DNA from 4 places in the Staphylococcus sp. FW104-15G4D genome. Region 1 is predicted to be linked to each of the others. Evidence: predicted binding sites of a transcription regulator. Region 1 holds the regulator's gene; each other region holds the start of a gene.
What was found. Region 1 encodes Rex, which represses fermentation and respiration genes when NADH is low (regulators of the CRP and FNR family bind a similar motif). Its sites were predicted from a motif close to TTGTGAAATATTTCACAA; they were not measured.
Positions count from the first base shown of each region.

Region 1 (7,681 bases):
ACTATGTTGTATTAGATGAAATAAAACATAATCAACCATAAACATTAATTTGACAAGCATTATCGTACTGCCTACAACATCATTGGATTCTAATTGAGCTAGCAATCCACTAAAACGTCGAGAATTTTTAAAGTGATTAAAATTAATATTTATGTCAGGTGTTCCCTCTATCTTAGACAAAGCCTTACATTGTTTGATTACATTAGCAGTATAAAAGATTGATTTTAAATCCTGTTCATAAGTTTTCTTTAAATTTAAAGAAAGCACAATATTTAAGAAGAAGCTTCCAATAAATAAAAAGACTCCTATTTCTGGTGAAATAAATATAGATAAAAATGCAATTAAAGGTAATAAAGGACAAAACATTAAGAGATTGTTCTTAGGAATTGGTGTTAATTGATCTGGGAATAATGGGTATACAGTTTTGCCTATTTTAGAAAGTATGTAAGATACATTTAAACGAAAAGATTTATCCTCGCTATAACGCTTGATGAGTGATCGATTTTCAATCGAGAACATTCCTCTTAATGTAGCATATAATTTCATTTCTCCAATAGCGGTAAAATTAAAGTTTATTTTATGAAATAGAGCTTCAATATTTAAATCTGACCAAGTTTTATCATCTATAAGAGGATGTTGATCAGTGTAATTATCCTTATACTCTTGATATTGAGCATCAAACCTAGAATTAGGCCTTATAAATGTCTCTAATTTAGCTTTCCTATCCCAAAGCGTATTAATTTTAGCGATTGTTTTTCTCCTTTCGATAAATGAAACGGTGATATTTACAATCGCTATTAAAATAATAAAGATAAGAACGATGAGTCCAAACGTCTGATTATTAGTCATAAATGTCTCCTCAATATAGTTATAGTTAAATTATTTCATAAATAAATTTTAGACTCAAATCTTCATACTAAATATAAGATGTCAATAGGGAACGTGCGTACTTATCAACAAAATGTGTGTAAACTGTGGATAAACACTGTTGAAAAGTGTGGATATTACCGTGTATAACTCGAATAATTTTTAGCGAAAGTGTTAATTTACTTGTGGATAACTAGGATAAGTGTGTGGATAGCTATCAAATTAACAATATAGCGTGTGAATAAAATTTGTGTAATAACATACTAAAAGACACTAAAAAGTAAGAAATTCTACCTTTAAGTGTCTCAATAATAAATGGATATTTATAATTTTTCTTGTAATTCTTCCCATTCTAACATTACTTGTTCTAATTTTTGTTCGGTATTATTTTTTTCCTCAGCTAATTCTGCAGCTTTCATTGGATCATTAAATACTTCTGGCTGAGTTAATTGTGTTTCAATATAAGAAATATGAGTTTCAAATTCTTCAATCTTAGTTTCACATTGTTCAATCTGACGTTCGATTTTACGTTGATGACTTTTCTGTTGTTTTTGACTTGAATATGCTGAAGAAGAAATAGAAGTGTCATTATTGTTATTGGTTTTTGAAGAAGAATTCTTCAATTCTTCTTGAGCTTTTAGTGCAGCAGTTTCTTCAGTTTTCTCAATATAGTATTGATAGTCCCCGAGATATATCTGTCCACCTTCATGATTCAAATCAAATACTTTATTTGCAAGCTGATTAATAAAATATCTATCATGAGAAACAAATATTATTGTACCTTCAAAATGTTTTAACGCTTGTTCTAACATTTCTTTTGAATCGATATCTAAGTGGTTGGTAGGTTCGTCTAAAATCAGCACATTGTCTTTTTGCAACATTAATAAAGCTAATTGCAAACGAGCTTTTTCACCGCCAGATAGGTCATTAATTATTTTTTTAACATCTTCTTGTACAAATAAGAAACGACCTAGTACAGCACGTACATCTTTTTCATTCATAGTAGGGTACTGGTCCCAAACGTAATCTAAAATTGTTTTATTAGATTTGAATTCAGCTTGTTTTTGGTCATAGTAGCCTATTTGAAGATTTGCTCCAAAAGTAATTTCTCCACCAAGTTTGTTTTGCTTATCGGCAATTGTTTTGATAAGTGTCGTTTTTCCTACGCCATTTGGTCCTATTACTGCGATATGATCCCCCTTGAATACTTCGATATTAATAGGTTGAGTGATAGGTGAATCATAACCAATTTTTAGGTCACGAATATGCATGACATCATTGCCTGTATTTCTTTCAAAGCCAAATTGGATATTTGCGCTTCTAGCGTCAATCATTGGCTTATCTATACGTTCCATTTTTTCTAACGTTTTACGTCGACTTTTAGCCATGCCACTTGTTGAAGCGCGTGTAATATTCTTATCAACAAATGTTTCTAATTTTTGAATTTCTTCTTGTTGCTTTTCATACTCTTGCATACGTTTTTCATAGTATTGGTCACGTTGCTCAATAAATTGTTCATAATTACCTACATAACGTTTAACGTCTCCAAGGGCAACATCATAAATTTGAGTAACTATTTTGTCTAGGAAATATCTATCGTGACTAATTATGATAATGGCGCCTTTGAAATATTTTAAATAATCTTCTAACCATTTAGTAGTCTCTAAATCTAAGTGGTTTGTTGGCTCATCTAGCAATAGTAAGTCGGGTTCATTTAATAACATTTGAGCAAGAGAAAGTCGTGTTTTTTGACCACCACTAAAATCATTAATGGGTTTGTTAAAATCACTTTCAGTAAAATTAAGCCCGTGAAGAACTGTTTTTATTTTACTTTCATACTGATAACCTTCAAGTTGTTCAAACCGGTTTGTTAATGATTCATAACGTTCCATATGCTCTTGATAAGTTTTGGTTTCATATTCATTTGTATGTTGTGCCAACCAATCTGTTTCCTCTTTAATTAAGTTTTCCATATTTTTTATATGTTCAAATGGTTTTGACATCTCTTCGAAGACAGTAGCCGTGGAGTTAAGTGTCATTTGTTGCGTGAGGTAACCCATTTTTAAATTTTTTATTTTCGATATATGACCACTATCGTAACCTTCTACGCCGGCTATGATTTTCATTAATGTAGATTTACCTGCACCGTTTCGACCAACGACACCAATTCTTTCACCAGTTTTAACTTCAAAGTCTACATCAGTAAAAATATCTTCACCATCGAACGATTTCGAGATGTCATTAAGTTGTAAAAGTATCATTCGATTCTCACCTTTCTAATTCTATTAAATAGTTATAGACTATATGTAATCAATAAGATTTAAAAAATTTTAATTTTATGTGAATTTTAAATAGTTAAGCATTATTTTTTAATAATAGGGTACATCTACCTCATAAGGTATGACGATTAAGCTATTTATTGACTCAATTATCTTTATTTTACAGCATTCGCGCATTACATGAAACTGAGATATTTATTTTTAAAAATCAATAATGTATAATATTTAAGTATTCATTGAAGGCAATTATTTGTTTATTTAAACGCCTTACAACTTGCACGATAAAACGTTTGAATACATAAATATAATTCATTCAAACTTTAAGGGGGACATATTGGATGCCAGAAAATATTAAAATTCCTCGTGCTACATTAAAGCGTTTACCTTTATATTATAGATTTGTGAGTACATTAAAATCTAAGGGTATCGACCGTGTGAATTCTAAAGCAATCAGTGAAGCTTTACAAATAGATTCGGCAACGATTCGTCGTGATTTTTCATATTTTGGTGAATTAGGTAAAAAAGGCTATGGTTACAACATCGATAGTATGCTTGAATTTTTCAAGTCTGAACTAAGTGAAAGTGATGAAATTAAAATTGCGATAGTAGGTGTTGGTAATCTAGGTCGCGCGTTACTTACTTATAATTTTTCAATACACGCTGAGATGACAATTACTGAAGCTTTCGATATTAGAGAAGATCTAATTGGAGAGAAAGTGGGTAAAGTCGTTGTTAAAAATATCAATGAAATTCAATCTACATTAGCAGCAGAAGAAATTGACGTTGTGATATTAACGACTCCTGAAAGTGTAGCACAACAGGTTGCTGATCAACTCGTTGAAGCGGGTGTGAAAGGTATACTTAACTTTACGCCAAGCAGAGTTAAAACACCACAAGATGTACAAGTTCACCATATTGATTTGGGTATTGAACTACAATCACTATTGTTCTTTATGAAGAACTATAGTAATAATAATTAATAACTTTTAGCATCCTAATTTAGGATGCTACTTTATTATGTAAAAATGATATAGTATACGTAATAAAATAAAGGGGGCACAAGCCATAATGAAATTTGAAGCAAACTGTACATTTAAAGCACATATCCCTCAAATGATAAGGGTTCCTGGAAAATTAGTAATCAATGAGAATACTTTACAATTCAAAGCTTATGGCAAAGAATATACTCCATTTGATATAGAGTTAGATATTAATAAAGTTGTGAGATATAAGTGCTCGAAAGGACTGCTGGGAAGTAAATTATTTGTTTACTATAACAATCATGAGTGGTATAAATTTAGTCATTTTTCAAAAGAGGATTTAAAATCATTGAGTAAAGAATTGAAAATACATTAGGTTTCAAAAAATATTGAACTTGCAATTTTTCATTTTTTCTAATATAATACCTTAGTATTTATATCGGAAATAGGTGATTAAATGACATGGATGATAATTAGTGGACTTATTGTCGGAGTATTATTAGGGTTCGTAATGCAACGAACAAGATTCTGTCTAGCGGGCGGTTTCAGAGACATGTATGTCCAAAAAAGTAATAAAATGTTTTATGCATTGCTCGTAGCTATAACAGTTCAGAGTTTGGGATTACTCATATTAACAAGCTTAGGTATTATTGAAGTGCCTACACATACATTTCCAGTATTAGGGACGATTATAGGATCATTTATATTTGGCGTTGGTATTGTATTAGCTGGTGGCTGTGCCACAGGTACGTGGTATCGTGCTGGCGAAGGTTTAATTGGAAGTTGGGTGGCATTAATTTTATATGCTATAACTTCTGCAATTACTAAAACAGGAGTACTCCTTCCTGTTATGAATATGATTAATAAGCCTACGAACGTGAATGCGAGTGTAAGTCATTCAACAGGGCTTCCTAATTGGGTACTTGTTTTAATTTTAGCAATTATTACAATTACAATGGTTGTGAAAACTATACGTAAACCGAAAGTGATGGTGCCTAAGTTAAAACAAAAATATACAGGTATTAGACACTATTTATTTGAAAGAAAATACCATCCATTTATAGCTGGTATTGCCGTAGGACTTATTGCTTTACTAGCATGGCCCATGAGTGAATCAACTGGTCGACCTTATGGACTTGGGATTACGACTCCATCTGCTAATTTGATTAACTTTCTAATATCCGGTGACACTAAGTTCATCGATTGGGGCGTTTTATTAGTGCTCGGTATCTTTATTGGTTCATATATTGCTGCTAGAGGGTCTAAAGAATTTAAATGGAGACTTCCAGATAAGAAGACGATTCGTAACAGTGCTATTGGTGGCATATTGATGGGATTTGGTGCTTCAGTAGCTGGTGGATGTTCAATTGGTAATGGGTTAGTAGAAACCGCAACAATGAGCTGGCAAGGATGGTTAGGTTTAGCATCAATGATAGTTGGTGTATGGTTCATGAGTTATTTTATTTTTATTAAACCAATGAAAAAGTTTCAACAATCATCTAATGAAAAATCTAAACGTAAACAAGTGAGTCAACAAACTCAGACAACATAAGGTAAGGAGGATAAGAAATTGGTACATGAATTAGGTACTGTTGGAATGGTGTGTCCATTTCCACTTATTGAAGCGCAAAAGAAAATGGAAGAGTTAGAGCAAGGCGATGAATTAAAAATAGACTTTGATTGTACGCAGGCAACAGAAGCCTTACCAAACTGGGCAGCTGAAAATGGATATCCAGTCACTAATTATGAACAATTAGATGATGCTTCTTGGACGATAACTATTCAAAAACCTTAAATTTAATTTAGACGTAAGCTAGTGATATCATACGATGTCACTGGCTTTTTTATTTTAATATATTCAAATACTCAAGTTATGATGTCACTTAATCTTACAATTAGTGTAATTTTATCTTACCGATTTTTGCACTTCTACTAAACACTCTTTATGATGTTGCTAAAGGAAGTGGTAAGAATGAATATGGATGATACAATTTTCTTATTTCTATGTACATTATTAGTTTGGTTAATGACTCCAGGATTAAGTTTATTTTATGGAGGTCTAGTCCAATCTAAGAATGCATTAAATACAGTAATGCAAAGTATGGCTGCAATAGTTATCGTTACCTTTGCGTGGATGATTATTGGTTTTTCTATTAGTTTTGATCAAGGTAATGATTGGTTAGGTGGCTTAAAATTTCTAGGTCTAAACCATGTAGGCTTTGCTATTTCTAAAACTATTAGCCCTCATGTCCCTCTCGCACTCTTCATGTTATTCCAAATGATGTTCTGTACTATAGCAGTTTCTATTTTATCAGGTTCAATTGCTGAAAAAATGAGATTTATCCCTTATCTTATTTTTGTCGGTTTATGGGTTGTATTTATCTATAGTCCAGTAGCTCACTGGGTGTGGGGCGGCGGATGGATTAGTAAACTCGGTGCTATTGATTATGCCGGGGGTACAGTTGTGCATATTACCTCAGGGGTGTCTGGTCTTATATTAGGAATAATGATTGGTGTAGGTAAAAAGCAAGAGAAACATACCCCACATAACTTACTAATAACTCTCATCGGAGGTATTTTAGTATGGTTGGGTTGGTATGGCTTTAATGTAGGTAGTGCATTTACTTTCGACCAAATCGCAATGATTTCATTTGTTAACACAGTCATCGCTGCAAGTGCAGGTGCGCTAGGATGGTTAATTTTAGAGTATGCTTTGAAAAAAACGACAAGTCTTTTAGGATTATTATCAGGCGCTTTATCAGGTCTCGTTGCTATTACTCCAGCAGCAGGTTATGTTAACTATTTAAGTGCCATGATCATAGCTATAATTGGTGGTATCGGTTGTTATGTCGTTATTAATTTAATTAAAGTGAAGTTACAATATAATGATGCTCTAGATGCATTTGGTATTCATGGTGTAGGGGGAGTATTAGGCGCAGTTTTAACAGGTGTGTTCCAGTCTCATAAAGTAAATGATGCTATTGAAAATGGACTCATATATACAGGTAACTTTAAAGTCATTTGCATTCAATTAGCAGCAGCAATAGCAACTGTCGTATTTAGTGCAATAGTTACATACATGATAGCTAGAGTAATTAAATCATTCACTCCTTTAGCAACTACTGAAGAGGAGGATAAAACAGGTCTTGATGCAATCGTTCATGGAGAAAAGGCCTACTTCTATGGCGAATTGAACAAATTCAATCGCCGTATGAAATTTTAAAAATTATTTTCAAAAATAAATACACTCACCTTCATATCAATTAAACTTTAGTATTTAAAATGTAATTGATTTAAGTATTTAAAGCGATTACATATGTGATAGAATAAGTTTAAGTTATTGAATATATGATAGGTGAGTTTTCTTATGAAAAATATTTCTGATATCGCCAAGCTAGCGGGTGTATCAAAAAGTACTGTTTCAAGGTTTTTAAACAATGGATCCGTTAGTAATAAAACAAAAGAAAAGCTGACAAAAATTATTAAAGAGTATGATTATCAACCTAATCAATTTGCTCAAAGTTTAAGAGCAAGACGTACAAATCTTATTGGAGC
Region 1 is NZ_JBYTCH010000004.1:15,499-23,179, forward strand. It holds gene AC3WQX_RS10445 (MutS-related protein) at 1-849, opposite strand, end outside; gene AC3WQX_RS10450 (ABC-F family ATP-binding cassette domain-containing protein) at 1,191-3,128, opposite strand; gene AC3WQX_RS10455 (redox-sensing transcriptional repressor Rex) at 3,485-4,126, shown strand; gene AC3WQX_RS10460 (hypothetical protein) at 4,215-4,502, shown strand; gene AC3WQX_RS10465 (YeeE/YedE family protein) at 4,584-5,678, shown strand; gene AC3WQX_RS10470 (sulfurtransferase TusA family protein) at 5,697-5,921, shown strand; gene AC3WQX_RS10475 (ammonium transporter) at 6,099-7,349, shown strand; gene AC3WQX_RS10480 (LacI family DNA-binding transcriptional regulator) at 7,494-7,681, shown strand, end outside.

Region 2 (7,681 bases), on a different contig from region 1:
CGACAATAAAAAAAGCAAGCTAACATATATATGCTAGCTTGCGTGTTGATTAACTAAGCCATGAGCTTGATAATCTTTACCTCAGTTTTATAAGTGGTGAGAGTGACCACCTTGCATTACCCAATACGTACCAATAACGATAGCTAGGGTAATGATGATTGCGAAGATAACTTTGAATGATTGAACTCGACCATCTTTACCTTCAGTTAAGTGCATGAACATTAATAATTGAACTGCAGCTTGGATAAAAGCAAAACCAAAGATAATTGTTACCTTAGCATGGAATGTCATTGATGTGTATAGTGTTACGAAAACTGCTAAAAGCGTTAAAACGATTGAAGCAATGAAACCGACAGTATGTTTTACGATTGTATTCATCCGCTATACACCATCCCTATCATATATACGGCAGTGAAGATGAAGATCCAAACAACATCTAAGAAGTGCCAGTATAAACTTACTATAAATAATTTAGGAGCATTGTATGAATCTAAACCGCGAGTTCCGATTTGGATTAATAAACAAATGATCCAAACAATACCTACTGATACGTGACATCCGTGCGTACCTAATAGGATGAAGAAACTAGACCAGAAGGAACCGATAGTAGGATTTACTCCTTCTTGTGCATAGTGTGCGAATTCGTAAATTTCAAAACCTACGAATACAAGCCCTAATAATACAGTGATAATCATCCAAATCATCATTAAGTTCTGTTTCTCTTTACGCATGTAGTAAATTGCAATACCACAAGTGTAAGAACTTAATAATAATGAGAATGTCATAATTAGTACAAGAGGCAATTCAAATAACTCTGTAGTCATTTTGTGAGCGTAATCGCCACCGTGTTGCAAAGTTAATAACGTTGCGAATAGGGTACCGAATAACGCGAATTCAGCTGTAAGGAAAATCCAGAAGCCAAGTTTATTTAATTCGCCTTCATGACTACGTGAATCGATTGTATTAGTATCATGACTCATGACTTACAGCCTCCCTTTCTTTAATACGAGCTTCTCTTAAACGTTTTTCAGTTTCTGCAACTTCAGAAGCATGGATGTGGTAACCATGATCAATTTGGAAACTTCTCCAAATCATAGTTCCAAAGATACCTGCTAAGCAGATAATTGCAGGAACGAGTGTTTCAAAGATTAAGAAGAAACCACCGATTGTAAAGAAGATACCCATCCAGAAACCTACTGGAGTATCGTTAGGCATATGAATATCTTTGTAATTATGGTTGTCTAAGTAATGACGACCATGTTCTTTCATATCAACAAAAGTATCGTAGTCATTCCAATCTGGAGTGATTGCAAAGTTGTATTTAGGTGGAATAGCTGAAGCTGTTGACCACTCTAAAGTACGACCAAGTCCATCCCAGTTATCACCAGTTGCTTCACGTGGTGCTTTGATATGAGCATAGACGATACTTGCAACTAAGAATAGGAAACCAATTCCCATTAATAATGCACCGATAGTTGAGATGAAGTTTAATAACCACCAACCATCAGAAGGCATGTAAGTGTATAAACGACGTGGCATACCATCTAATCCGAGTACGAATTGAGGTAAGAAACAAACGTTAAATCCGATCATGAATAACCAGAAGCACCATTTGTTTAATGTTTCGTTTAATTTGTAACCCATCATTTTTGGATACCAGAAGATTAAACCAGCTAAGCAGGCAAATACTACACCAGTAACCAATGTATAGTGGAAGTGGGCTACTAAGAAATAAGTGTTGTGATATTGATAGTCAGCAGATGCCATCGCTAACATTACACCTGTAACCCCACCTAATAGGAAGTTAGGGATGAATGCTAGTGAGAATAACATAGGTGACTCGAATGTAATTCTACCTTTATACAATGTTAGTAACCAGTTAAATAATTTAACTCCGGTAGGCACACCGATTAACATTGTTGAAATTGAGAAGAATGAGTTGATTAACGCACCATTACCCATAGTGAAGAAATGGTGAACCCAAACTAAGAAACTTAAGAACGCGATACCTGCAGTCGCCCAAACCATGCTTTGGTGACCGAATAGGCGTTTACGTGCGAAAGTTGGGATAATTTCTGAATAAATACCGAATGCTGGCAAGATAACGATGTATACCTCAGGGTGCCCCCATACCCAGAAGAAGTTTGCCCATAACATCGGCATACCGCCATCTGCTACTGTGAAGAAGTGTGTACCGAACACTCTATCTGTAGTCATTAATGCTAACGCAACTGTTAAAACAGGGAAAGCTAAAATGACGATAAGCGTAGTAATAAATGTTGTTACAGTAAACATTGGCATTTGCATGAACTTCATTGTAGGAGTTTTACATCTAAGTATTGTTACAAAGAAGTTAATACCAGTCATTAATGTACCAAGACCAGAAATTTGTATTGCAACTAAATAGTAGTTGACTCCTGGTCCAGGACTAAATTCACCAGCAAGTGGTGCATAGTTAGTCCAACCTGCAGCTGGAGATCCACCTACGATAAATGATAGGTTGAATAAAATCATACCAGCAAAGAATAGCCAGAAACTAACGTTGTTCATTACAGGGAAGGCAACATCACGTGCACCGATTTGTAATGGAACGACGATATTCCATAAACCAAAGATGAAAGGCATCGCCATGAAAATAATCATGATTACACCGTGCGTACTGAAAATTTCATCATAGTGGTTTGCTTCCAAGAATTTATTATCTGGAATAGTTAATTGAGTACGAATTAATAACGCGTCAATACCACCACGTACGAACATTAATACGGCACAGATTAAATACATTACACCGATTTTTTTATGGTCTACGGATGTGAACCATTCTTTGTATAGATATTTCCATAATTTAAAATAGCTAATTACTGCGATAAGTCCGATAACTAAGAATGGGGCAGCAATTTGCGCCATGATAATCATCCAGTTACCTTTAACGAGTAATTCATCCCATGGAAAATTCATTAATGTCCACCTCCATGATCATCATGTTCTTTTTTTTGAAGTTTAGACGCATTTTCGTCTTTTGCTCCTTTAGAAATTTTTTCCATTTCTTTAGAGTTATGGTCCTCTTCTTTTTTGAACTCATTGTCATATTTTTCATTGTTGCCGAGAATAATAGGTTTCATACCATGACGTTCATAGTTCGCGTTTGTCACTTTGACCTTACGAGCTGGTTTAACAGGTTTATCTTTTACATCTTTATAAAGATCTTTTTCTTCAGTGAAGTTAGGATCTTTCTGAACGAAATTATAACGTTTATAAGCGTAGAAGATATATTCTGGATCAGCTGCTGGGTCAACAAACGCCATATGAGTACCATTGAATGTTAATTCTTTATTAGGTGTGCTTGGTAAGAGTTGTTTATCAAATGTATCTTGATTTAATGTTTTCTTACCTTTAGCTTCTTTAACCCATTTATCGAAATCATTTTGGCTTACAGAGTGAACTTTAAATGTTTGACGAGCAAATCCGTCACCATTGAAGTTAGAGTTACGACCTCTGAAGGTACCTAATTGATCTGCTGTTAAAGTCCAATTCATTGTCATACCAGTCATAGCATATTTCTGACCACCTAATTGTGGAATCCAGAAACTTGTCATAGTATCCATAGCTTGAAGCTTGAATACGACTGGACGATCTTTAGGAATTGTTAATGTATTAACAGTCTCGATGTGTTGATCTGGGTAAGCAAAGAACCATTTGTAACCAGCGCTTACTGCGTAAACCACAAGTGGGTCTTTGTCTTTTTGAGGTGGTTTCTCATAATCATATAATGTTTTAACTGTTGGTACAGCTAAAGCAATAACGATTAGGATAGGTACCACAAACCAAATTGTTTCTATTAAAGAATTGTGGTGCATCTTGCCTGATACTTCATTCTTATTATAACTGTACTTATAAATAAAGAATGCAAACATGGCAAGCACAACGACAACAATAACAAGCATGAAGATGATTGAGTAGATGATCAAGAACTTCTGACTACTTGCTACTGGCCCTTTTGCATTAAAAACTTCTATATTTGAACAGCCACTAAGTAAAATTAGTGTGCCAAATAATAGAAGCAAAGACTTAAATTTTGACACTTTTTTTGACCTCCTAATACTACAAATGTAGGGCTTACCACTAATTTTAGTTTATTACACAATATTTACAAGTACCTGTAAAAAAAAATTTGTTGTTATATGTAAAGAATAAGCATTGATATAAGGTATGACGGGGATTTTAAGATTTGTTAAAATTATGTGTACATTTTGTGAAATTAGACAAATTTAACAAAATTGCATGTAATACAACTTATGTATTGAGAAGTGTTATCAATTGAAGGGTTGAGGGGGATTTTGCAAATAAAAAAGTTGAGAAAATTCTCAACTTTAAATAGGAAAGATTCTATTTTACTTCAATATATCTCGTAGATGTTTTTTCTGCTCCATCAGAGTCAGTTACTATATATTTAACTTCATATTTTCCAACTTTAGATGTATCTACCTGACCGTCGACTTTGATTTTATGAGTTAAGTCACCATCTTCTTTATCATATGCGCTTATACCATTTAATAAATTATAATCTTGGCCTTTTTCAATTACAATATCATTGACCCCGCGTAGTTGAGGTTCGGTATTAGTAGTCGCTTCTGCATTCAAATTAGGCGTTACTAAGGTAGCTGAAACACCAAGCGCTGATAATGACTGTAGTAATTTATTCATAACTTAACCTCCGTCTGATAGTCATCTATGATTTAAATCTAATATACTTTATATTTAAGATTTATACATCATACTATGGTCTTAATATACCCCAGTTTTAATAAAAATTAAATATATTTTAAGTAAATTTCATTAAAGATTATGTAAATTGAAAGTTTTGTGAAGGTTTTAGCATTTTATTTATTTTTTAGAAAAATAGGAATAGAATTAACTTGCAATAAATTAATAGGCCTTTTGAGACCTTATGTGGGAGTGGAAATAATGTTAACGGAAAAAGAAAAAAGTATCATTAAAGAAACTGTTCCTGTATTACAGGATAAAGGTGAAATAATTACATCACATTTCTATAAAAGAATGTTTAAACAACATCCTGAATTAAAAAATATGTTTAATCAAACGAACCAACAAAAGGGTCTTCAATCAACTGCACTTGCACAAAGTGTTTTAGCTGCGGCAGTTAACATTGAGCATTTGGAAAATATTATGCCAGTAGTTAAAGAAATCGCTTATAAACACTGTGCATTACAAGTACCACCTGCTGGATATGATATTGTTGGTGAAAATCTGATTGCAGCTATAAAAGAAGTAGTGGGATTAGATGATGATCATGAAATTATTAAAACATGGAAGAAAGCCTATCAAGATATCGCTGATGTATTTATTTCAGTTGAAAAGGATATTTATAGTCAAATGGCTTGGGACGGTTTCCAACCATTTAAAATAGAAGAAATTAAACATATTTCTTCAGATATTAAGTCTTTCACAGTTGTTTCAGATAAACATGATTTAAGTCAATTTGTTCCAGGTCAATACATTACCGTAGATGTAAGTAGCGAAAAGATGCCGTATCGTGCAAAACGTCATTATTCAATAGTAAAAGGTGACAAACAACATTTAACATTTGCAGTTAAACGAGATGTGACAACTGAGCATGAAGGAGAGGTATCTACTATATTACATGATGAGTTAGTAGAAGGTGATTCAATTAATTTATCTGCACCAGTAGGTCCATTTAAAGTAGAAAACTTGAATAACGAACAATTATTCTTAGGATCTGGTATAGGAGTTACCCCTTTAGTACCAATGTTTAATGAAGCAGTTACAAATGGGTCTAAAGCTCAATTTATTCAGGTTACTAATGATGTTAACGATGCACCGTTTGAATCATTAATTAATGAAATTGCAACTACTAAAGAATCTGTTGATTATCACCTACATGATAAAAACTCAGAAGGCTATCTAGATGAAGAAAAACTTAAAGACTATATTAATGAAGAAACAGAAATTTATATTTGTGGAGGTACTCACTTCTTACAATCAATTATAAAAGCATTAAAAGAAATGAATGTAGATACAAATAAAATTCATTACGAAACATTCATTCCTAAATTAAGTGTAACTGTATAATATAATGAAGAAACCATCTCAGTATTTAAATGATTACTGAGATGGTTAATTTTTTTATTTAAAGAATGGAAAGTTATAGAGCGTAGAGATTTATTCAATTCCTCTGCGCATTTTTTCTGCTATAAGTGTATTATTTAGTACCATAGTAATTGTTAATGGTCCTACACCACCTGGAACAGGTGTAATTGCTCCGGCGATTTCTTTCACTTCTTCATATTCTACATCGCCTTTTAATTTGCCATTTTCATCAGGTGTATTACCAACATCAATAATTACTGCACCTTCTTTAACCACGTCTTTAGTTACAAGGCCAGGTTTACCTACTGCACTGACGATAACGTCTGCATCTTTTAAGTGTTTACTCATATCTTTTGATCGTGAATGTAAAATAGTTACAGTTGCATTCTTTTGTAGTAATAGTTTTGAAACAGGTTGACCAACAATATGACTTCTGCCTATTACAACAGCATGTTTACCTTCTAGATTAATATCCGCATGTTTTAAAATTTCCATAATTCCTAATGGTGTACAAGGTACAAAAGTTTGCTCATCAATATAGAGTTTACCAATATTTGAAGGATGGAAACCATCTACGTCTTTATCAGGATTAATAGATTCTAAAACTTTTTGTTCACTCACTTGTTCCGGTAGAGGAACTTGAACAAGAATTCCACTCACAGAATCATCGTTGTTAAGTCTGTCTAACTCTTTTAGAACGTCTTCTTCTGATGTTGATTCATCTAAATGTACAATTTCGGAAATCATTCCTATTTTTTCAGCAGCTTTCTTTTTAGATTTTACATAACTTTGACTTGCGCCATCATTACCAACTAGAATAACTGATAATTTTGGAGTGAAACCACGTTCTTTTAAAGATTCAACTTGTTCTTGTAATCCTTGACGATATTCCTTAGCTATTTGTTTTCCATCTAATACTTTAGCAACCACTTAAAACTCCTCCTTTAATTTCTTTAATATCTTAACTTTAACATTAATTATAAAGTAATTGATAGTCAAAAGACGTAAATTAAATTTAAAAATATAATTAAAGTTCGATTTTTGATTGAAAAACTATCCTATGATTGTTATGCTATATCTGTAATATACAACTAATTCTTATCACAATCCAAACTTTTGAAAGGGTGTAAAACGTGAGAGTAGCAGTCATTATGGGTAGTTCTTCAGACTGGGAGATTATGAAAGAGAGTTGCTTGATGTTAGATGAATTTGATATTCCGTACGATAAAAAAGTGGTTTCTGCTCATCGTACGCCACAACTTATGTTTGAATTCGCTAGTCAAGCAAAGCAAAACGGCTATGACATTATTATTGCTGGAGCCGGTGGAGCAGCACATTTACCTGGTATGGTAGCGTCAATGACTACTTTACCTGTCATAGGTGTGCCAATAGAGTCAAAAAGTTTAAAAGGGTTAGATTCTTTATTATCTATAGTACAAATGCCTGGTGGAATACCGGTAGCAACTACGGCTATAGGTAAATCAGGTGCAAAAAATGCTGGAATATTAGCAGCTAGAATGATTGGTATGACTGATAACACAGTTCATAAGAA
Region 2 is NZ_JBYTCH010000001.1:490,002-497,682, forward strand. It holds gene qoxD (cytochrome aa3 quinol oxidase subunit IV) at 88-378, opposite strand; gene qoxC (cytochrome aa3 quinol oxidase subunit III) at 375-980, opposite strand; gene qoxB (cytochrome aa3 quinol oxidase subunit I) at 970-2,958, opposite strand; gene qoxA (cytochrome aa3 quinol oxidase subunit II) at 2,958-4,082, opposite strand; gene AC3WQX_RS02560 (DUF5011 domain-containing protein) at 4,387-4,704, opposite strand; gene AC3WQX_RS02565 (globin domain-containing protein) at 4,966-6,111, shown strand; gene folD (bifunctional methylenetetrahydrofolate dehydrogenase/methenyltetrahydrofolate cyclohydrolase FolD) at 6,202-7,059, opposite strand; gene purE (5-(carboxyamino)imidazole ribonucleotide mutase) at 7,263-7,681, shown strand, end outside.
Region 2: the regulator Rex is predicted to act here: its motif matches at 4,251-4,268, upstream of qoxA (cytochrome aa3 quinol oxidase subunit II).

Region 3 (7,681 bases), on a different contig from region 1:
TCTGCTGCAGCGATTCAAGGGAGTCAATTTGTAGGAAGAAAAGTTTCAGAAGCACTCTTAAAAGTTGTTATTAAAGATGTAGCGAAACGAGCAGCTGCTAAACAAACAAAATGGTTCCCAGTAATCGGTCAAGCTGTTTCAGCTTCAATTAGTTACTACTTTATGAATAAACTTGGTAAAGATCACGTTGAAAAATGTGAAAAAGTTATCAATAACCTATAGTAAGTGATATAATTTCTAATGTAACGTAAATAATGATATTGAAACCGGTTTTAAACGAATTGAATTTAACAATCGGTTTTGGTAAAGTTATTGTATAAAATATATGTTAGATTGTAATAATATTGAAGATTCTAACTATACGAAGGAGAATATAACTATGGAACAAAAATCATATGTAATTATCGACGAAACAGGGATTCACGCTCGCCCTGCTACAATGCTAGTTCAAACTGCATCAAAATTTGATTCAGATATTCAATTAGAATATAACGGTAAAAAAGTTAACTTAAAATCAATCATGGGTGTTATGAGTTTAGGTGTAGGTAAAGATGCTGAAATCACTATTTATGCTGACGGTAGCGATGAAACTGATGCTATTGAATCTATCAGTGATGTCTTATCAAAAGAAGGATTAACTAAATAATTATGTCTAACTTAATTAAAGGGATTGCTGCCTCTGATGGTGTAGCAATCGCAAAAGCTTACTTATTAGTAGAGCCAGATTTATCTTTTGACAGTAACGAACAGGTCACTGATGTAGAAGGCGAAGTTAATAAATTCAATAAAGCTATCGAAGCATCTAAAGTTGAATTAACTAAGATTAGAAATAATGCAGAAGTTCAATTAGGCGCTGATAAAGCAGCTATTTTTGATGCTCATTTATTAGTTCTAGATGATCCAGAATTAATTCAACCTATCCAAGATAAAATTAGAAATGATAAAGTTAATGCGGCTACAGCATTAAACGATGTGACAACTCAATTTGTTACTATTTTCGAATCTATGGATAATGAATACATGAAAGAACGTGCAGCAGATATTAGAGACGTTTCTAAACGTGTTTTAGCGCACATTCTAGGTGTAGAATTACCAAACCCAAGTATGATTGATGAAAGCGTTGTTATAATTGGTAACGATTTAACACCTTCAGATACTGCACAATTAAACAAGGAATTCGTCCAAGGCTTTGTAACTAACATCGGTGGTAGAACGAGCCACTCTGCAATAATGAGTCGTTCACTTGAAATTGCAGCAGTTGTAGGTACGCAAACTATTACTCAGCAAGTTAAACAAGGTGATATGATTGTTGTAGATGGAATTACAGGTGATGTAATTATCGATCCAACTGAAGACGAATTAATCGCTTATCAAAACAAACGTGAACGTTTCTTTGAAGATAAGAAGGAACTACAAAAATTACGTGACGCGGATACGGTAACTGTTGATGGTGTGCATGCTGAATTAGCAGCGAATATTGGTACGCCAAATGATTTACCAGGAGTTATTGAAAACGGTGCTCAAGGTATAGGTTTATACCGTACAGAATTCCTTTATATGGGAAGAGACCAAATGCCAACTGAGGAAGAACAATTTGAAGCCTACAAACAAGTACTAGAAACAATGGATGGTAAACGTGTTGTTGTACGTACTTTAGATATCGGTGGAGATAAAGAGCTTCCTTACTTAAATTTACCTGAAGAAATGAATCCATTCTTAGGTTATAGAGCAATTCGTTTATGTTTAGCTCAACAAGATATTTTTAGACCGCAATTACGTGCATTATTACGTGTATCTGCTTACGGTAAATTAAATATCATGTTCCCAATGGTTGCTACTATCAAAGAATTCCGTGATGCTAAAGCGATTCTTTTAGAAGAAAAGAAAAACCTTGAAAATGAAGGTTATGACATTTCTGACGATATCGAATTAGGTATCATGGTTGAAATTCCAGCAACTGCTGCATTAGCAGATGTCTTTGCGAAGGAAGTAGACTTCTTTAGTATCGGTACTAATGACTTAATTCAATACACACTAGCTGCTGATCGTATGTCAGAACGTGTATCTTATTTATATCAACCATATAATCCTTCTATTTTACGTCTTGTTAAGCAAGTAATAGAGGCTTCTCATAAAGAAGGTAAATGGACTGGTATGTGTGGTGAAATGGCCGGAGATGAAACAGCTATTCCATTATTACTAGGTTTAGGATTAGATGAGTTCTCAATGAGTGCAACTTCTATTCTTAAAGCTAGAAGACAAATTAATGGTTTAAGTAAAAATGAAATGGCTGAATTAGCTAATCGCGCTATTGAATGTGCTACACAAGAAGAAGTTATGGAATTAGTTAACAATAAAGCAAAATAATATAGCTTAATAATACAGCATGAGAGAGTGAATGCAACATTGCATTTACTCTCTTTTTAATCTGTAATTGAAATAAGCTGGCCTCAATTATTAAAAAATCACTCAACATCCTAGAAAAGATAATGTTGAGTGATTTTTATGACTAATTTTTACTATTTAAATTCAATGTAGAATTTATTTTGTCCATGTCTACACTATACATTGGTTCATTATTTAATAAAATAAAAGGCGTTGCAAATGCATCATAATCAATCATTTCATTACGATATTGATTATTTTTAATATTCTTTTCAATAAAATCAACGCCTTGCTCTGATAAATAATTTTTCACGAAAGTGCATGGTGGACAATCATCTTGGGTATAAATGACAATGTTCGAAGTCATATAGGTCGTCCTTTCATTAGTATTTCTCAAAATACTATATAGAAAAATGTTGAGAATTTCAAACATGTGAACATTATGTGTCTTGTCAAAAAATGTACATATAAATTTAAAGCAATTTAATTTTGTTCAAAGTCATGAGGTTTTATAATTTTAGACACTTGTGACTCCAATTATTAATAAAAATAGATAAAAAAGGTGATTTATATATGGATTCAGTTGAAATTAGCCGATTTCTCACTGGTATGACATTAGCAGTGCATATTATATTTGCCACAATCGGCGTAGGTATGCCTTTAATGTTTGCGATTGCAGAATTTATCGGTATTAGAAAGAATGATGCAAACTACATTGCATTAGCGAAAAGATGGTCAAAAGGGTACACAATTACAGTAGCCGTTGGAGTCGTGACAGGTACTATTATAGGCTTACAACTTTCGCTTGTGTGGCCAACATTTATGAAAATGGGTGGGCATGTTATTGCTTTACCTTTATTTATGGAAACTTTCGCTTTCTTCTTTGAAGCAATCTTCTTAAGTATTTATCTGTATACTTGGGATAGATTTAAAAATAAATGGACGCATTTTATTATTTCATTACCTGTAATTATTGGTGGTTCATTCTCGGCGTTTTTTATTACATCAGTTAACTCATTTATGAATACACCAGCAGGTTTTGAAATGAAAAATGGACGCATGGTTAATGTACAACCATTAGAGGCAATGTTTAACTCCTCATTTATTGTCAGAGCATTCCATGTAGTAGCTACTGCTGGCATGACGATGGCATTTATATTGGCTGCAATAGCGGCGTTTAAATTATTACGTAATAAACACTCTGAAGATAAAACTTATCATAAAAAAGCATTGAAAATGACAATGATAGTTGGTTTCTTATCAACGATATTATCGATGGTAGCTGGAGATCTTTCCGCTAAATTCTTGCACAAAGTGCAACCAGAAAAACTAGCTGCTTATGAGTGGCATTATGATACTCAATCACATGCTAACTTAGTATTCTTTGGTGTGCTCAATGAGAAGACACATGAAGTAACTGGTGCTATTGAGATTCCGGGATTACTTAGTTTCTTAGCAGATGACAGTTTCAAAACAAAAGTTAAAGGATTAACTGATTTTCCTAAAAATGATTTACCACCTATGATTGTTCATTATTTCTTTGATTTGATGGTTTCTATGGGTGTGTTCTGTTTCATTATTTCAGGACTATATATGTTAATTTTATTCTTCAAGAAATTACGTAAATTTAAAGTTAATAAAGCTATGCTATATGCAATACTTTTAACTGGCCCAGCCTCATTACTTGCAATAGAATTTGGTTGGTTCTTAACTGAAATGGGTCGTCAACCTTGGATCATTAGAGGTTATATGCGTGTGTCTCAGGCTGCTACACAAGCAGGTGGTATCACGTTAGTTACGATTCTCTTCGGTATATTGTATCTCGTGCTTATGGTAACAGCAGCTTATGTACTTATTCGTATGTATCGAAATAAACCTGCTTATCAAGATGTAGACAAAGTGATTGAAGAAAGAGGTGGAGCAAAATGATTTACGCATATATTGGGATAACAGTATTATGGATATTTTTATTTTGTTACATCATCGTAGCATCAATTGACTTTGGTGCTGGATTTTTCGCTTTACATTCTAGAATTACTGGTGAAGAGAAGAAGATCAATCACTTAATTCATCGTTATCTTAATCCAGTGTGGGAAGTTACAAATGTTTTCTTCGTCTTTTTCTTCGTTGGATTTATTGGGTTCTTCCCTGATTCTGCAAAGTATTTGGGAACCGTTTTATTAGTTCCAGGTTCAATAGCATTAATTCTTATCTCCATTAGAAGTAGTTTTTATGCTTTTGAAAATTACGGACAAGATACGAAGTTACCATGGATAGTTCTCTACGGTTTTACAGGATTACTTATTCCAGCATCATTAGCTACTGCACTAACTATCTCGGAAGGTGGATATATCAGAGAACATGGGTCTCATATAGATTTGAACTGGGTACAATTACTATTAAGTCCATTTGCCTGGTCTGTGGTATTCTTGGCTATCATTTCGGTTCTATATATTTCTTCAGGTTTCTTAACATTTTATGCTAGTAAAGCGAAAGATAAACCTGCATACCACTTAACAAGACAATGGCATATTTTCTGGGGCCCGCCTATGATTGTTATTTCATTGTTTGTATTTTTATCTTTAAGAATACAAAATGCAGATCATTTCAATAATGCTGTATTTAACTATTGGTGGATGTTTGTAATCAGTTTTATCTTCTTTTTAATTGCAGGTGTATTAACGATTCTTAAGAAAAATCATGGATTAGCTTTTGTCATGGTCATATTACAGATGTTCTTTGCATTCTTTGGCTATGGTATGAGTAAATTGCCATTTTTATTACATCCATTTGTGAAAATCACAAGTTCTCATGTTAATCCAGAAATGGGATTAGCATTAGTTATAGCCTTTATTTTAGGTTTACTTTTATTAATTCCATCGTTAATATTATTATTAAGATTATTTGTATTCGATAAAGAGTACGTAGAAGGAAAGAAATAATATAACCTTTGAGTATAAGGGGAGATATGTTGATATATTTTATCATCAAACTCTCTTTTTCTCTTTTATTTAATGGAGGACGCATATGGATAAAGAATACGTCGTTATTGGACTAGGTCGTTTTGGTGGCAGTATTGTTAGAGAACTTAACGCTTTAGATATGGATGTCATGGCAATTGATAATGATGAAAATCGTGTTAATGAATATAGTGATATCGCAACACATGCAGTTGTAGCTGATACGACTGATGAAGCGGTCATGAAAAGTTTAGGTATACGTAACTTTGATCATGTCATTGTGGCCATTGGTGAAAACATTCAATCAAGTACGTTAACTACTTTAATTTTAAAAGAGTTAGGTGTTAAAAAGGTAACTGCAAAAGCACAAAACGACTACCATGCTAAAATATTAAATAAAATAGGTGCAGACACTGTCGTTCACCCAGAACGTGATATGGGTAGACGTATAGCGCATAATGTAGCAAGTGCGAGTGTATTAGATTATTTAGAACTTGCTGATGAGCATTCAATTGTAGAGCTTAAAGCGACTGAAAAAATGGCTGGACAGACTATAATTAATTTAGACATCCGAGCACAATATGGCATAAATATCATTGCAATTAAACGAGCGAAAGAATTTATCGTTTCCCCAGATCCGAATCTTAGTATAGAGATTGGTGATATTTTAATCATGATTGGTCATGATAATGATTTAGGTCGTTTCGAGAAAAATATAGCCAAATAATCGGTGACGATAAATTAAGATATACGTTTTTTCTTTTAGCTTATAAATGAATTGAGTTAAAATTCATTTATAAGCTTTTTTGTATAGAATTATTTAATTGAGTCGGTTATACCCATCATACGATTTCATGCTAATCTATACATAAAAAAATAATAAAGCTTCAATCAATTTAAAAACAAAATAAAATATGAAATATTGTGATTGATTAAATCTATAATTTATTAAGTTTTGCGTAAACACTTGAGAAATAGAATATATCAATTAGGGAAGATAACAAAAATTTTAAAACAATGATGTTAACATTAAATTTGAAAAAATTAATAAGGAGAGTGGATATGTGTAAATTTGTTTTAAAATGCACATCATTGTTAGTAATTGTTTTGTTATTATGTAGTTGTTCGAACATAAAAAATGGCTCATTTAATAATCATTCAAACCGCACTAAATGCATAACAATTTATGGTGATTACAAATGTGCCTATTGTAAAAAAATTGAAAATACTATCGTTCCTAAATTGAAAAAAGATTATATAAAAAAAGACAAAGCGGAAGTTAATTTTGTTAATCTCGGTTTCTTAGGTAAAGACTCTATGAAAGCTGGACGAGCAGCATTAGCAGTCAAACTCATATCTGATAAAGAGTATTTAAAATTTAATCACTTAATTTTTAACGAACAACCTAAAAATAGCCATAAAACTTGGATTACTAATAGATTATTAGATAAGCAAATAGATAAACTTAACTTGAATGATGAAGAAATAAAAAAAGTTAAGAAAATGTATAAAGAAAAAGATAGTAAAGCATGGGAAATGGCTAATGATGATAAAAAAGTTGCTAAAAAGAAAAAAGTTAAGAAAGTTCCTTTAGTATACATAAATGGTGAAAAAGTAAAAAACCCATATAAATATAAAGAATATCAACGCATATTAGACAAAAAGACATCGTAAAATTATATATTCATGCAACAACTAGAGTGAAAACTAAAGGAGAAAAAAAGTTAATTAAAAACAAGCAATATATACTTAGTATTATCACACTCATGATTATAGACATTATCTAATTTAATAATGATAATGTTATCAAAAGCCCAATTGGTTACAGACTTATTTATTTAATTATGTTTATTTCATTTCTAATGATTGTAATAGGAACTACTGTTAGAAAGAGAAATAAATAAAAGGCAAGGACATGTGTCCTTGCCTTAAATATTTAAACAGATAAATTTTATAAGTTAAAATTATTTAGATTCATTTTTATCTTGTTTGTTATTTTTCTTATTAGAAGGTTTATTGTTACCTTTATCTTCATTCACTTTCATAATTACTGGTAAAATCATCGGTCTACGAGCTGTCTTTTCATATAGATAAGGTTGAAGTGTTTCAATAATTGATGATTTAATCTGATGCCATTGAATATCTTTGTTACCATTTAATTTAGATATCACGTCTGTTTTAATTTTACGTTGTGCGTCATAAATTAGTTGACCGGATTCGCGCATATAAACAAAGCCACGTGAAATGATATCAGGTCCTGATAATAACTTATTAGTATTAAAATCGATACTTACAACAACAATGACTAAACCTTCTTCAGAAAGTAGTTTACGATC
Region 3 is NZ_JBYTCH010000001.1:515,005-522,685, forward strand. It holds gene AC3WQX_RS02660 (hypothetical protein) at 1-222, shown strand, start outside; gene AC3WQX_RS02665 (phosphocarrier protein HPr) at 380-646, shown strand; gene ptsP (phosphoenolpyruvate--protein phosphotransferase) at 649-2,367, shown strand; gene AC3WQX_RS02675 (glutaredoxin family protein) at 2,510-2,752, opposite strand; gene AC3WQX_RS02680 (cytochrome ubiquinol oxidase subunit I) at 2,959-4,314, shown strand; gene AC3WQX_RS02685 (cytochrome d ubiquinol oxidase subunit II) at 4,311-5,327, shown strand; gene AC3WQX_RS02690 (potassium channel family protein) at 5,413-6,072, shown strand; gene AC3WQX_RS02695 (DsbA family protein) at 6,408-7,019, shown strand; gene rnjA (ribonuclease J1) at 7,310-7,681, opposite strand, start outside.
Region 3: the regulator Rex is predicted to act here: its motif matches at 2,835-2,852, upstream of AC3WQX_RS02680 (cytochrome ubiquinol oxidase subunit I).

Region 4 (7,681 bases), on a different contig from region 1:
AGTTATCTATTTGGTATGGACCTGTTCCGACTGGTTTGTCGGTAACTTTACTTTTGGCTTTAGTATCATAAATTGCCGCAAACGGACTGGCTAGTTCTGATTTTAATTCTGGATAAGGTTCTTCTGTAGTAATCGTCACTTTTTGACCTTTAGCAGAAATTGATTTAATAGGTAATGACCCCTTTAATAAATCACTTTTTTTCATTCCCTCTTCTAAACTTGATTTCACAGCATTCCCAGTCAATTTATGACCATTTTGGAATTTAATATTATCTTTTAATGTCAATTCGAGGGTGTTATCAGATTTTTGATGTGTGCTTTTAACTAGTAATGGTTTAACTTTACCGTCTTTTGACATTTTGAAAAGTGATTCCAAAGCACCTACTTTAACAGGAATATCGGTTTCATAGGGGGCGATTGATTTTGTTTTCAAGGGAATTTCAACATTTAATGTATTTTTATCAGAGTTTGATTTCCCTCCACAACTTGCTAAAATAAAAGATACTAATATGGTAAGGATTAAAATTTTCTTCATTAAACAAGTCCTTTCTTAACATGAACATTGAATTTATTGAAGCAACTTATGTCTAACATTAAAAGTAACATTTATTTAGTATTTATGTTTGAAGTGATTGCGTTATGATGTTAAACCTTATTATTTTTAATTTTAGACATATTTGTTAACTACCAATATATTGATTATATAACTTATAAAGAAAAATTTAAAATTTTCGTCAGATTTAATGACATGACATTTATTATGAGGAATTCCCCTCATGTTTGAGATAAGGGTATTCCCTACTTTTCAAAAATAATGTGAATAAAATCACAATTAATCAAAAAATTATTATACAATGCAGATGAAAGGATTGGTAATAGTGATAGGTAATATCTTAGTGGCACACGGTATGAGGAAAGGTCAACAAAATGAGGCACTAGAGGAGTTTATTACTACACTTTTAAAAGATGAAGATTATCATTATGAGCTTGCATTTTTAGAAAGTGATACACAAAATCTTGAATTGACTATGGAAAAAATGATTAAGCAAGGTGTGACACGATTTAGAATTGTACCCTTACTTATATTCAGAGCGATGCATTATATAGGCGACATACCTGAGATTTTAAAAAGCATGAAAGAGAAATATCCTCATATTAATAGTGAAATGAGTGAGCCACTTGGTACGCATCCTTATATGAAGGATTTAGTTGAAAGAAGAATGGCAGATGTAGACTTACCAACTAATGCGAATGTAGCAACAGTCATCATTGCACATGGTAACGGTAGTGGTCGTTTCACAAAAGCCCATGAAGAATTAAAAGAATTTGTGAAAAGTATTGATTCAAATAAACCAGTATACGCGAGAGCACTATATGGTGTAATGACATTTAAAAATGATTTGGATGAAATATCTAAAAAATACGATGATTTAATCATCGTACCGCTATTTTTATTTGATGGCCGTTTAGTTAATAAAGTTAAGCGTTTAATATCAGAAATGGATATTCATTGTAATCTTCATATTACACCATCTATTAATTTTGACCACATTTTAAAATTAATTATTCGCGCACGTATAGAACAATTAGCTGTATAAATAATCACTAAATACTTAGATTCCTTAGTTTAGACTCTTTTACCAATCCTTTAGTAATAAATTATAGATTAATTTTTACATTAGAGGAGCATATATATGTCTAAACAAAAATTAGTAATGATTGGTAACGGTATGGCAGGTATACGAACTATAGAAGAACTGATTAGTCGAGATGCGAATCGCTATGATATCACAGTAGTCGGTAAAGAACCTTATCCAAACTATAATCGAATTATGTTATCCAATATTTTACAAAATAAAATGACTGTCGAAGAGACGATTATGAACAGTTATGAATGGTATGAAGAAAATCATATTACACTTATCAATAATGACCCAGTTGAAAAGGTAAATCGACAATCTAAAAAATTATTACACAAAAAGGTATAGAACTAGAATATGATATTTGTATTTTCGCAACAGGTTCTAAAGCTTTTGTGTTACCCATTGAGGGGTCTAACTTACCGAGTGTTATCGGGTGGAGAACGATACAAGATACAGAACAAATCATCGATATCGCTAGTAAAAAGAAAAAAGCTATTGTCATCGGTGGTGGGCTACTTGGATTAGAGTGCGCACGTGGTTTATTAGACCAAGGTATGGATGTCACAGTACTTCATCTTGCTGAATGGTTAATGGAGATGCAACTGGATAGAAAAGCTGGCGATATGTTGAGGGCGGATCTTGAAAAGCAAGGCATGAAATTTGAATTGCAAGCCAACTCAAAACGCATTATAGGTGATGAGGATGTTGAAGCTGTTGAATTAGCGGACGGACGTGTGATTGAGACAGATTTAGTCGTTATGGCTGTAGGAATTAGACCTTATACAGAGGTGGCTAAAGATGCTGGATTAGATGTTCAAAGAGGTATTGTAGTCAATGATTTTCTACAAACGTCCGATTCAAATATCTATGCAATTGGAGAATGTGCTGAACACAATGGTAAAGTTTATGGTTTAGTTGCACCACTTTATGAACAGGGTAAAGTTCTTGCTGACTATTTAACTGGAAATGAAACAGAAGGTTACAAAGGGTCAACAACTTTCACTTCTTTAAAGGTTTCTGGTTGTGATTTATACAGTGCTGGTCAGATTGTTGAAAATGATGACATACACGGTATCGAGATTTTTAATAGCATTGACAATATTTATAAAAAGGTATATTTAAATCAAGGACAAGTTGTAGGAGCAGTACTTTATGGAGATACAGATGATGGATCTCGATTTTATAATATGATGAAGAAACATGAATCCCTCGAAGATTATACGCTTGTCTCATTATTACACAAAGGTGATGATACATGTTCAGTTTCAATTGCTGATATGGCAGATGATGAAACAATTTGTGGTTGTAATGGTGTCAATAAAGGTACGATAGTGAACGCTATTACTAAAGAAGGTCTTACATCTGTCAATGAAGTAACCCAATCTACTAAAGCAGGTAATTCATGTGGTAAATGTAAAAAACAAATAGGAGAAATACTTCAATATACACTCGGGGATGACTTTGTAGCTGCAAAACCTTCAGGAATATGCAGTTGTACAGAACTTACTAGAGATCAAATTGTGACTCAAATCAGAGCTAAAGGTCTTAAAACATCCAAGGAAGTAAGACATGTGTTGAATTTTAAAGATAAAAATGGATACCCTAAATGTCGTCCTGCAATTAATTATTATCTAAATATGGTATATCCATTTGAGCATCAAGATGAACAAGACTCTCGATTTGCAAATGAGCGTTATCATGCCAATATACAAAATGATGGTACATTTTCTGTCATACCTCAAATGAGAGGGGGCGTAACAGATCCAGACCAGCTTATTAAACTTGGAGAAGTTGCTAAGAAATACAATGTGCCACTCGTAAAAGTAACAGGATCACAACGTATTGGATTATATGGCTTAAACAAAGAAGAATTACCTAATGTATGGAAGGATTTAGGGATGCGTTCAGCTTCCGCTTATGGTAAAAAAACGCGTTCTGTAAAAAGTTGTGTCGGAAAAGAATTTTGCCGTTTTGGTACACAATACACAACTCGTCTAGGTATTCGTCTCGAAAAAACTTTCGAATATATTGATACACCTCATAAGTTTAAAATGGGCGTCTCCGGTTGCCCTAGAAGTTGTGTAGAATCTGGTGTGAAAGACTTCGGTGTCATCTCAGTTGAAAATGGATACCAAATATATATTGGTGGCAATGGAGGTACTGATGTTACAGTCGGACAATTACTAACAACAGTAGAAACTGAAGATGAAGTCATTCAATTATGCGGTGCTTTAATGCAATATTATAGAGAAACTGGTATTTATGCCGAGAGAACTGCACCGTGGATTCGTCGATTAGGTTTTGAAAATGTGAAAGAAGTTTTATTAGATAAAGAAAGACAAGAAGAATTATTTAATAGAATTATGGAAGCGAAAAAAGCTATAGAAAATGAACCATGGCAAGCCATTGTAGAAAATAAAAATGCACAAAAAATCTTTGAAGTTGAGAAGGTGTAAGAGATGAAAGCAATGGAAAAGGTGAAAGTTACAACATTAGATGCGTTAACACCACTTATAGGTAAAAAAGTCATTGTAGATAATAAAGAAATTGGAATATTTCTTACTGAAAAGGGAGATGTTTACGCTGTAAGTAATATCTGTCCGCATAAAAAAGGTCCATTGTCTGAAGGGACTGTAAGTGGAAATTATGTTTACTGTCCTTTACATGACCAAAAAATAGATTTGTTATCTGGAAAAGTACAAGAGCCAGATTCAGGTTGTGTCCAAACCTATACTGTTGAGGTTATCGATAATGAGGTTTATATATGTCTTTAAAATCAATGGGAAAGGTATATTTAATTGGGGCAGGACCTGGTAACCCTAATTTATTAACTAAAAAAGCAGAACGTATCATTAGAAATGCAGATGTCATTCTCTATGATCGTTTAGTCAATCCTCTTATTCTACAGTATTCAAGTTTTCAAACTGAACTGATTGATGTAGGGAAAAAACCTTACTGCAAACACATTCAACAAGAGGATATCAATCAAAAAATAGTTCAAATGGCTGAAAAATACCAATGTGTTGTACGCTTAAAAGGTGGAGATCCTGCTATATTTGGCAGGGTTACTGAAGAAATTAATACTTTAAAATCATATGGCATTGAACATGAAATTATACCAGGCGTGACATCAGCAAGTGCTGCAGTGGCCTCTCTCAATATAGGATTAACTATGAGAGGAATAGCGCCGAGTGTAACTTTTTCAACTGGACATTTTAAAGAGTCTACTAATAAAGATATTGATATAAGAAATTTAATGAATGGTGGAACTTTGGCCATTTACATGGGAATTAAACGACTAGGTGCAATCATCGAACAAATTAAAAATTATACTAGTGAAGATTATCCAATAGCTATCGTTTTTAATGCTACTTGCTATAATCAAAAAGTGATTACCGGGAATCTAAGTACGATTGAACAACTATTAAATGAAGATAATTCAGAGGGACAACCGGGAATTTGTATATTAGGTCCATTGGTGAATGAAATAGATAAAATGGTATTGGATAGCACCATGGAAGATATCAATCATATTTTGTACGTGATTAATGGAGATAAAGAAACTGCTATGTTAAAAGCTGAAGCATTGTATGAAGAAGGGAAGAATTGTTTACTTAATTTTGATAATAGTTACCATCATACTCAACAAGTATTATACAAAAATATAATGGACCAACACGATATTAGTTATATTCAAGTATAAATAGAATTAATTTTGATACTCCTCGGAAGCGTGGGGCGACAAATTGGATTCACTCGAATTCAATATTGTCGTCCCTTTTTTAGGGATTAAAACTATTCAATTAGGTATTTCCCTAATATTAAAACTTTGTGAAAAAATGTACAATCATTGTGAACACGAATACTACGATATAAATGCGAAATGATAAAAGCATTCAAAGTGGAAGGATGTCATTAATGGGAAAATTTGGATTAAATTTCTTTAAGCCTACTGAAAAGTTTAATGGAAATTGGTCAGTTTTAGAGCAAAAGAGTAGAGAATGGGAGAAAATGTATCGTGAAAGATGGAGCCATGATAAGGTAGTTAGAACGACTCACGGCGTCAATTGTACTGGTTCATGCTCGTGGAAAGTATTTGTTAAAAACGGAGTGATTACTTGGGAAAATCAACAAACTGACTACCCAAGTTGCGGACCTGATATGCCGGAATTTGAACCTCGTGGATGTCCAAGAGGCGCTTCATTTTCATGGTATGAGTACAGTCCTCTAAGAGTAAAATATCCATACATTAGAGGGAAATTATTAGATTTATGGACTCAAGCATTAGAGGAAAATAACGGCAATCGAATCGCAGCATGGGCCTCTATAGTAGAAGATGAAAATAAAGCTAAAGCATATAAAGAAGCTCGAGGAAAAGGTGGTCATGTTAGAGCAAACTGGAGAGACGTAACAGATATTATTGCAGCACAAATTTTATATACGATTAAAAAAGATGGTCCTGACCGAATTGCAGGATTCACTCCTATACCTGCAATGTCTATGATTAGTTATGCCTCAGGAGCAAGATTTATTAATCTATTGGGCGGAGAAATGCTTAGCTTCTATGACTGGTACGCTGACTTACCTCCTGCTTCACCTCAAATATGGGGAGAACAAACAGACGTACCTGAATCGAGTGATTGGTATAACGCTGCTTACATTATCATGTGGGGATCCAATGTACCATTAACACGAACACCAGACGCACATTTTATGACTGAAGTAAGATATAAAGGGACTAAAGTCATTTCAGTTGCACCAGATTATGCAGAAAACGTGAAATTTGCTGACAATTGGTTTGCGCCTCATCCAGGTACAGATGCTGCAGTAGCGCAAGCTATGACGCACGTTATTTTACAGGAATTTTATGAAAATGAACCTAACGATATGTTTATCAATTATGCGAAGCAATATACTGATATGCCGTTCGTGATTATGTTAGATCAAGATGAAAATGGTTATAAAGCAGGTCGATTTTTACGAGCAAGTGATTTAGGTATTGATAGTGAGAATAGTGAATGGAAGCCAGTTATTTTTGATTGTGAAAGTCAACAATTAGTAGTACCAAATGGAACGATGGGCCAGCGTTGGGAAGAAGGTAAGAAATGGAATTTAAAATTAGAGAATGAAGATGGAACAAAAATTAATCCGGCTTTATCTATGGTTGAAGAAGATTATGAATTACAAACTATCCAGTTCCCATACTTTGATAGTAAGGGTGACGGCGTGTTTAAGAGACCTATTCCATCTCGCAAGATTAGATTGTCTAATGATCAAGAAGTATATATATCAACTGTTTATGACCTTATGGCGAGTCAATATGGTATTCAACGTTTTAACCATGAACTTGAAGCTCAATCCTATGATGACGTTAAATCCAAATATACACCAGCATGGCAAGAATCTATTACTGGTATCAATAGAGGATTAGTCATTCAAGTTGCTAAAGAATTCGCTCAAAATGCAATTGATACAGATGGACGGTCTATGATTATTATGGGCGCAGGCATTAATCACTGGTTTAATTCAGATACGATTTACCGTTCGATTTTAAATTTAGTAATGCTTTGTGGATGTCAAGGAGTCAATGGAGGCGGTTGGGCACATTATGTAGGTCAAGAAAAGTGTCGACCTATTGAAGGATGGAATACTGTTGCCTTTGCTAAGGATTGGCAAGGACCGCCACGTTTACAAAATGGTACAAGTTGGTTCTATTTTGCAACAGATCAATGGAAATATGAGGAATCAAATGTTGATCAATTTAAATCACCATTAGCTGAGAATATTAAACATCAACATCCAGCAGATTACAATGTGACAGCTGCCCGATTAAGTTGGCTACCTTCATATCCTCAATTTAATAAAAATAGTCTGTTGTTCGGAGAAGAAGCCAAAGAGGAAGGGAACGACTCTAATGAGGCTATTCTTAAAAAAGCAATTGACTCAATAAAAAATAAAGAGACTCAATTTGCAATTGAAGATCCAGATTTAAGAAAGAACCATCCTAAAACACTATTTGTTTGGAGATCAAACTTAAT
Region 4 is NZ_JBYTCH010000002.1:213,965-221,645, reverse strand. It holds gene nikA (nickel ABC transporter substrate-binding protein) at 1-535, opposite strand, end outside; gene AC3WQX_RS07485 (sirohydrochlorin chelatase) at 879-1,598, shown strand; partial or broken gene nirB (nitrite reductase large subunit NirB) at 1,695-4,099, shown strand; gene nirD (nitrite reductase small subunit NirD) at 4,103-4,417, shown strand; gene cobA (uroporphyrinogen-III C-methyltransferase) at 4,408-5,346, shown strand; gene AC3WQX_RS07465 (nitrate reductase subunit alpha) at 5,562-7,681, shown strand, end outside.
Region 4: the regulator Rex is predicted to act here: its motif matches at 5,473-5,490, upstream of AC3WQX_RS07465 (nitrate reductase subunit alpha).